4 regions of the Serratia fonticola genome follow, and region 3 is predicted to be linked to each of the others. Evidence: predicted binding sites of a transcription regulator. Region 3 holds the regulator's gene; each other region holds the start of a gene.
The links. The regulator PurR, encoded in region 3, represses purine synthesis genes. The targets are predictions, from matches to a motif close to CANGCAAACGTTTGCNTG.
Positions count from the first base shown of each region.

Region 1 (2,204 bases), 2.3 Mb from region 3:
TACGCCCAGTAATTCCGATTAACGCTTGCACCCTCCGTATTACCGCGGCTGCTGGCACGGAGTTAGCCGGTGCTTCTTCTGCGAGTAACGTCAATGAACGGTGCTATTAACACCGAACCCTTCCTCCTCGCTGAAAGTGCTTTACAACCCGAAGGCCTTCTTCACACACGCGGCATGGCTGCATCAGGCTTGCGCCCATTGTGCAATATTCCCCACTGCTGCCTCCCGTAGGAGTCTGGACCGTGTCTCAGTTCCAGTGTGGCTGGTCATCCTCTCAGACCAGCTAGGGATCGTCGCCTAGGTGAGCCATTACCTCACCTACTAGCTAATCCCATCTGGGCACATCCGATGGTGTGAGGCCCGAAGGTCCCCCACTTTGGTCCGAAGACGTTATGCGGTATTAGCTACCGTTTCCAGTAGTTATCCCCCTCCATCGGGCAGTTTCCCAGACATTACTCACCCGTCCGCCGCTCGTCACCCAGGAGCAAGCTCCTTGTGCTACCGCTCGACTTGCATGTGTTAGGCCTGCCGCCAGCGTTCAATCTGAGCCATGATCAAACTCTTCAATTAAAAGCTTGATTTGCTTCAACTCGTGAAGCGATGCTCGAAAATTAACTTTCGTAATAATTCATTCGCATGAATTACTGCTTGGTCACTCTTCAAGACTTGATATTTTTTTGCTACCGAAGTAGCTGGATATCGTCTTGTGAGTGCCCACACAGATTGTCTGATAAATTGTTAAAGAGCAGTGAGTTACGCGCTTTCGCTTGCTAACTCGAGGTGGCGTATATTACGCTTTCCTCTTTCAGAGTCAACCTTAATTTCAGGTTTTTTCTCTGCGACCCCCGGAGACTCTGTGAAGTTGTTCACATGTTCCGTGTCGATGGAGGCGCATTATAGGGAGTTCCACGCAGGCCGCAACAGGTATTTTCAACAAAAATCACCGTTTGCTGCATTCCACAGCAAAACCCGCCCTTATACCCGGTTATGCACTAACTTATCCACAGAACGCATTTGGTCGGAAAATTTACGAGCGCCACGCAAACGTTTTCGCTACAATTCCCCGCGACGAAACAATCCCCGTTTTTATCGGGGCGCTACCTGAATCTGTTCCTGTCCTTCTCTATATAGGAAGAAATCCCCTCTATATAAGAAGCAACAAGGTGGAGATCCACGTAACGCTCTTTTATTGCGACTCAAAGCCAAGGGATAAAACCATGCAACAACCTCGTCCAATCCGCCGGGCCCTGCTCAGCGTGTCCGACAAAGCCGGAATCGTTGAATTCGCCGAAGCCCTCTCCCAGAGAGGCGTCGAATTACTCTCCACCGGTGGCACTGCCCGCCTGCTGGCCGATGCCGGTCTGCCTGTTACCGAAGTTTCCGACTACACCGGCTTCCCGGAGATGATGGACGGACGAGTCAAAACCCTGCACCCGAAAGTGCACGGTGGCATTCTGGGCCGTCGCGGCCAGGACGATGCCATCATGGAACAACATGCGATCCAACCGATCGATATGGTAGTGGTAAACCTGTATCCCTTCGCGCAGACCGTCGCTCGCCCAGATTGCTCGCTGGAAGACGCCGTAGAGAATATCGATATCGGTGGCCCAACCATGGTGCGCTCGGCCGCCAAGAACCATAAAGACGTGGCCATCGTGGTCAAGAGCAGTGACTACGCCGCAGTGATCACCGAGATGGATAACAACAACGGTTCACTGTTGTACCCAACCCGTTTCGACCTGGCGATCAAAGCGTTTGAGCATACCGCCGCCTATGACAGCATGATCGCCAACTACTTTGGTACCCTGGTGCCGCCTTATCACGGTGAAACCGAGCAGCCTTCTGGCCGCTTCCCACGTACGCTGAACCTGAACTACATCAAGAAGCAGGATATGCGTTACGGTGAAAACAGCCACCAGCAAGCCGCCTTCTATATAGAAGAGAATGTGCAGGAGGCCTCCGTGGCCACCGCCGACCAGCTACAGGGTAAAGCACTTTCCTACAACAACATCGCCGATACCGATGCGGCGCTGGAATGTGTGAAAGAATTTGCCGAACCGGCCTGCGTGATCGTCAAGCATGCCAACCCTTGTGGCGTTGCTATCGGTGAGAACCTGTTTGCTGCCTATGAGCGCGCCTACCAAACCGATCCAACCTCGGCCTTTGGCGGCATTATTGCCTTCAACCGTGAACTGGATGCCAAA
Region 1 is NZ_CP011254.1:2,251,370-2,253,573, reverse strand. It holds rRNA gene WN53_RS10000 (16S ribosomal RNA) at 1-570, opposite strand, end outside; gene purH (bifunctional phosphoribosylaminoimidazolecarboxamide formyltransferase/IMP cyclohydrolase) at 1,218-2,204, shown strand, end outside.
Region 1: the regulator PurR is predicted to act here: its motif matches at 1,038-1,055, upstream of purH (bifunctional phosphoribosylaminoimidazolecarboxamide formyltransferase/IMP cyclohydrolase).

Region 2 (2,204 bases), 720 kb from region 3:
TCGCGGGTGGTTTCATAGAAACGTTGTTCGATAGAGGCTTGCTCATCGCCATCTTCGACTTCCACATTCAGTGGCTGGCGTTGCACACGGGCGCTAATGCGCTCGATGCCCGCCGGATAGGTGGCAGAAAATAGCAAGGTCTGGCGCTGCGGCGGCGTATAGCTGATCACATCATCGATATCATCGGCAAAGCCCATATCCAACATGCGGTCGGCCTCATCTAGCACCAGCACGGTCATCTCGTCCAGCACCAAAGTTTTCTTGCGCAGATGCTCCTGCACCCGGCCCGGCGTACCCACCACAATGTGCGGTGCATGCACCAGGGAGTCAAGCTGTGGCCCCACCGGCTGGCCACCGCACAGGGTCAGTATCTTGATGTTCTGGGTAAAGCGGGCCAGGCGACGCAGCTCTTTGCTCACTTGGTCGGCCAGCTCACGCGTCGGGCACAGAATAAGCGCCTGGGTTGCCACTTTGGCAACGTTGATTTTATCCAGCAGGCCGATGCCAAATGCCGCCGTTTTACCGCTACCGGTTTTCGCTTTGGCACGTACGTCCTGCCCGTTCAGGATGGCAGGCAGCGCTGCGGCCTGTACCGGCGTCATTTCGGCATACCCCAGTTCGTTGAGGTTGGCCAACTGTTCAGCTGGCAGCGGCAGGGAAGAAAAAGAAACTGTGCTCACGGCAATAACTCTTATATAGCAAGTGGAAAGGCGGCGCTGCGCTTGGCTGGCACCGGATCAGGCGCAGATGATAACAGAGTTGGTGGGGTTTCCGGATTTCGGCGTTAAAAAAAGCGGTTAATAGGCACTGCTGGTCGTACGCAATCGTTTTCGTATATACTGCGCACTCAGTGTCAGACCCGTGAATTCATTCAGATCCAGGTATCAGACTATGTTAACTATTGGAACCGCCCTGCGTCCTGCCGCCACCCGCGTTATGCTACTCGGCTCAGGCGAGCTGGGCAAAGAAGTGGCCATCGAATGCCAGCGTTTAGGCTTGGAAGTCATTGCCGTTGACCGTTACGCCGATGCCCCAGCCATGCATGTGGCACACCGCAGCCACGTCATCAATATGCTGGATGGTGCGGCGCTCAAAGCGTTGATCGAACAGGAACGCCCCGATTTTATCGTGCCGGAAATAGAGGCTATCGCCACCAGCATGCTGGTTGAGTTGGAGCAACAGGGCCATAACGTCGTCCCCTGCGCCGAAGCCACACGTCTGACCATGAACCGCGAAGGTATTCGCCGTCTGGCCGCTGAAACGCTGGAGCTGCCAACCTCCAGCTACCGCTTTGCCGATAACGAGCAAAGCTTCTGCCAAGCGGTGGCCGAAATTGGTTACCCGTGCATCGTCAAGCCGGTGATGAGCTCATCCGGCAAAGGGCAAAGCCTGATCCGTGAAGAGCAGCAACTGGGCGCCGCCTGGGATTACGCACAGCTTGGTGGGCGCGCTGGTGGAGGCCGGGTCATTGTTGAAGGGCTGGTCAAATTTGATTTCGAGATCACTCTGCTGACCATCAACGCCGTCGATGGCGTACATTTCTGTGAGCCTATCGGCCACCGTCAGGAAGATGGGGATTACCGCGAGTCCTGGCAGCCGCAGCGGATGTCAGAGCTGGCATTAAGCCGTGCTCAGGCGATCGCCGCAAAGGTGGTTAATGCACTGGGTGGATTTGGTCTGTTCGGCGTGGAGCTGTTCGTCTGCGGCGATGAAGTGATTTTCAGCGAGGTCTCCCCACGCCCGCATGACACCGGCATGGTCACGCTGATTTCGCAGGATCTGTCCGAGTTTGCGCTGCACGTGCGCGCTTTCCTTGGGCTACCGATTAACGCGATACGCCAGTTCGGGCCGGCCGCCTCTGCGGTGATCCTGCCGGAGCTAAGCAGCGACAACGTGCGTTTCAGTGGGTTGGAGACGGCACTAAGTGGCTATAATCAGGTGCGGTTATTCGGTAAACCAAACATTGAGGGCAAACGCCGGATGGGCGTTGCACTGGCCGTTGCGCCAGAAGTAGAGCAAGCGGTAGAGCTGGCCAAACAGGCCGCTGCTGCGGTGACGGTGCAAGGGTAAACCGGTTGGGGGTTCGGGATGCCGACCCCCGCTAACGTCAGTAGTTTTCGTCGTCTTCGCTATCTTCGTCCAGATACTCGGTCGGTTCTTCCTGCTGCTGTTCTTCTTCTTCATCGTCGAACATCACGCTAACC
Region 2 is NZ_CP011254.1:5,265,720-5,267,923, forward strand. It holds gene dbpA (ATP-dependent RNA helicase DbpA) at 1-680, opposite strand, end outside; gene purT (formate-dependent phosphoribosylglycinamide formyltransferase) at 892-2,070, shown strand; gene WN53_RS23370 (YoaH family protein) at 2,108-2,204, opposite strand, start outside.
Region 2: the regulator PurR is predicted to act here: its motif matches at 818-835, upstream of purT (formate-dependent phosphoribosylglycinamide formyltransferase).

Region 3 (2,204 bases):
CAGAGGCCATCAATAAGTCATTCGGCTCCTTCGCCGCCTTTAAAGAGCAATTCACCGATGCCGCCGTGAAAAACTTCGGCGCGGGCTGGACTTGGCTGGTGAAAAAAGCGGACGGTAGTCTGGCGATCGTCAGCACCTCAAATGCGGCAACCCCGCTGACCGGCGCAGACGTTCCGTTATTGACCGTTGACGTGTGGGAGCATGCTTACTACATCGACTACCGCAATGCGCGGCCAAAGTACCTGGAAAACTTCTGGGCGTTGGTGAACTGGGCGTTCGTGGCAGAAAACCTGGCTTAACGGCGGGTGACTAGCTAATAATAAGGCGCGGCATCAAGCTGCGCCTTTGTTTTTCTGCTGCGGATCAGTTCAATGCGGCAATAAAACTGAAAGCAATAATCATTGCCAAGGCACCCACGGTGGTGAGTAATGACATCTTCAAATCGGTATCCATATACAACTCCCTCTCAGATTGGCTTTTCAAGAGCATAAGCCACACAGTTTATACGTCAAATCATTTTCCCACAGTTCGTGATTAAAATCTTGTTATGCTTTCCCCGCTGATAATTACCGATTAGCTCTTCCACTTTTCTTCAATATGCGACAAAATCCGCAGTTCACAACTGCGTACCGATAAACTGCCCCTCCCTGTTCAAGCGATTTACGACTTCAGCACTAAAAACTCAGTTTTCGCTTATCTGGGAAAGGATCTACGTAGGCAAACGATTAACATCATACTTACATGCTGTAACATGTGGGTTTAGGAGTCATTTTTTACATGGCAACGATTAAAGATGTGGCCAAACGCGCTGGCGTTTCTACCACTACCGTATCGCACGTTATCAATAAAACGCGTTTCGTCGCCGAAGATACCAAAACGGCCGTTTGGGCCGCCATCAAAGAGCTGCACTATTCACCCAGCGCCGTCGCCCGCAGCCTCAAGGTCAATCACACCAAATCGATCGGTTTGCTCGCCACCTCGAGCGAGGCCCCCTATTTTGCCGAAGTGATCGAAGCGGTAGAAAACAGCTGCTACAGCAAAGGCTATACCCTGATCTTGTGTAACTCGCACAATAATCTGGATAAACAGCAAGCCTATCTAGCGATGCTGGCGCAAAAGCGCGTCGATGGCCTGCTGGTGATGTGCTCAGAATATCCAGATCAGCTACTGGGCATGCTGGAAGATTACCGTAATATTCCCATGGTAGTGATGGATTGGGGTACCGCACGCGGAGACTTCACCGATACCATTATCGACAATGCCTTCGAGGGCGGTTACCTGGCAGGCCGCTACCTGATCGAACGTGGCCACCGGGACATCGGTGCAATTCCTGGTCAACTGGCGCGTAATACCGGTGGAGGTCGCCACCAGGGCTTTCTGAAAGCCATGAAGGAAGCCAACATCGAAGTGCGCGAAGAATGGATCGTGCAGGGGGATTTCGAGCCTGAATCTGGCTACAAAGCCATGCATCAGATCCTGTCGCAAAAGCATCGTCCAACCGCCGTTTTCTGTGGCGGCGATATTATGGCCATGGGGGCGATCTGTGCCGCCGATGAGCTGGGGTTGCGTGTACCGCAGGATATCTCGGTTATTGGCTACGACAACGTGCGTAATGCCCGCTACTTCACCCCGGCGCTGACCACCATTCACCAGCCGAAAGAGCGACTGGGCGAAATGGCCTTTACCATGCTGTTGGATCGCATCATCAGCAAGCGTGAAGAATCGCAGGTGATTGAAGTGCATCCAAAACTCATCGAGCGCCGCTCAGTCGCCGATGGTCCTTTTGTCGATTACCGCCGCTAAATACTGTGCCTTAACCCCATATTTCTCCGTAGGGGCGCCGCATGCTGCGCCCGATTCCCCCCCGGGTCCTCTTCACTGAGCCATTCCTGATTGAGCGTTTCGCTATCGCCCAGATAGTCCAGCAGCCAGGCCATGGCCGGAGACTGGGCGTTTTGCTGCCAGGTCAGGCAGCAAGCGCTGGGCGGGAAAGGCTCATGCAGTGTCAACACCACCAGTTCGCCACTTTGCACCAACGGCAATACGCGATGTGCAGGCACCATGCCCACACACAGCCCGGCACGCAAACAATCTACCGCCGAAACCCAGTCCGGCACGGTCAGCCGCCGCTGGTTGTCCAGCGACCAGGTCACCCGCTTGGGTAAATTGCGCGAAGTATCTTCCAACAGCAACGAGGGATAGGG
Region 3 is NZ_CP011254.1:4,550,687-4,552,890, reverse strand. It holds gene sodB (superoxide dismutase [Fe]) at 1-299, shown strand, start outside; gene cydH (cytochrome bd-I oxidase subunit CydH) at 364-453, opposite strand; gene purR (HTH-type transcriptional repressor PurR) at 778-1,803, shown strand; gene punR (DNA-binding transcriptional activator PunR) at 1,800-2,204, opposite strand, start outside.

Region 4 (2,204 bases), 2.7 Mb from region 3:
AGCGGTGGCGTACACTGGCACCAGATAGGACAGCGGCGACAGGAACAGGATCAGCAGGAACAACAAACCGACCACGGTGGCCGTCAGGCCGGTTTTACCTCCCGCCGCCGTACCCGCGGCAGATTCGATATAAACCGCGGCAGGTGCAGCCCCAACCAGCCCGGAGAAGATGCTGCTCAGGGAATCAGAAGTCAGCGCTTTGCCACCGTTAATGATCTGGCCATCTTTATCCAGCAGATTGGCCTGCCCGGCAACCGCACGGATGGTGCCCGTGGCGTCGAACACCGCAGTCATTACCAATGCCAACACGCTTGGCAATACCACCGGTTGTAACGCCCCCATGATATCCAGGCTGAAGATCAGCGATTTACCATCCGGCCCCGCCAGGCTAGGCATGGCGAACAACCCTTGGTACTTCACCGCCGGGTCGAAAATCAGGCCGATAACCGAAATGGCAATAATGACCAGCAAGATGCCGCCAGGTACACGCAGTTTTTCCAGGCCGAAGATCACCGCCAACCCGATTAACGTCATCACCACCGGAAACGAGGTAAATGCTCCCAGCGCTACCGGCAAGCCATCCAGCGGATTTTTCACCACCAGGCCGACACCGTTAGCCGCGATCAGCAGCAGGAACAGGCCGATACCAATACCGGTGCCGTGCGCCACTCCCATTGGCAGGTTACGCAGGATCCAGGAACGGATACCGGTAATCGAGATAATGGTAAACAGGATCCCCATCAGGAATACGGCGCCCAACGCCACGGGAATGCTGATCTGCTGACCCAGCACCAGACTAAAGGCGGTGAACGCCGTCAGTGAAATGGCACAACCAATCGCCATCGGCAGGTTGGCCCACAAGCCCATCAGCAACGACCCCAAACCGGCAACCAGGCAGGTGGCAACGAATACCGCAGTCGGTGGGAAACCGGCTTTACCCAGCATGCTGGGAACCACGATCACCGAGTAGACCATCGCCAGGAAGGTGGTTAACCCTGCCACCACTTCCTGACGCACGTTGGTACCCCGTGCTGTAAGTTTAAAATACGCATCAAGCCCGCCTTTAGGTGTCTCGGCGTTATTTGCTTGAGAATTCGACATGTTGCTGTCCCCTGTTTTTCATTGCTGCCAGCCTGGATGAAATGGCTTGTTATCCCACTGATGCATGGTCATTACGAAACCGTTTCCGTCACGTTCGCTTCCTTACCCTTCAGGAACGCGGCAACAGACGCCGTGTAAAAGGCAAACGTTTAACTCTCATCGCATGCAGCGGGTGATTTATGGTGGTCTTATCCCCAAAAATCCCAAACGCTACTGGGAGGGATTTTCAAGGCAAACGATTATCTAGCCTTCTATGCCGTCTGATCAACTAAAGATCGCGACAATTTATGCGAAAGTGCATTGGCAACGCTCATTGTTGAAGATGTGAGGTTTATCACATTACGACTTGATAGAGGGGAGTTCGCCCCGACAGCTTGGGGCGGAAAAGATTATTGCGATTGCATCGCCTGCTCATCCATGTACATCAACTCCCAGATATGACCATCCAAATCCTGGAAGCCATGGCCATACATAGTGCCGTAATCCTGTGGCTGATTATAAGTATTGCCACCGGCAGCAATGGCTTTGCGTACCAACGCATCTACCGCAGCACGGCTGGGTTGCGACAGGCAAATCAGCACTTCCGTCGCTTTGTTGGCATCGCTGATGGGATTGGGGGTAAACAGTAGGAATTTCTCGTGAGTCAGCAACATCACGTAAATACTCTCACTCACGACCATGCAGGCGGCAGTGTCATCGGTAAACTGCGGGTTGAAGATAAACCCCAGTTGGCGGAAGAACTCGATAGAAGCGGGCAAATTGCTGACGGGCAGGTTAACAAAAATTTGCGTAGCCATGGGCTACCTCCTATGAAAGTGACCCTATCGAGTATAGTTCAAGCCTTCAACCCAGCACGCTAAACGGCCCCCCCTGTTCCAGAGCCCGCTGATACGCAGGACGCGCGTGAATGCGTTGCAGATAGTCTTGCAGTTTCGGGCACCCCTCTAGCCCGCCTCGCCCGGCTAACGCCTCCACCGGGAAACTCATCTGGATATCCGCAGCGCTGAATTCATTGCCTACAAACCAGGTGCTTTTATTCAGATGTTGCTCCAGATAATCGCGATGCGTCGCAATCTGCTTATCCAGATACTCTTTCTGTACCC
Region 4 is NZ_CP011254.1:1,213,085-1,215,288, forward strand. It holds gene WN53_RS05315 (NCS2 family permease) at 1-1,101, opposite strand, end outside; gene WN53_RS05320 (VOC family protein) at 1,491-1,898, opposite strand; gene WN53_RS05325 (glutathione S-transferase family protein) at 1,945-2,204, opposite strand, start outside.
Region 4: the regulator PurR is predicted to act here: its motif matches at 1,240-1,257, upstream of WN53_RS05315 (NCS2 family permease).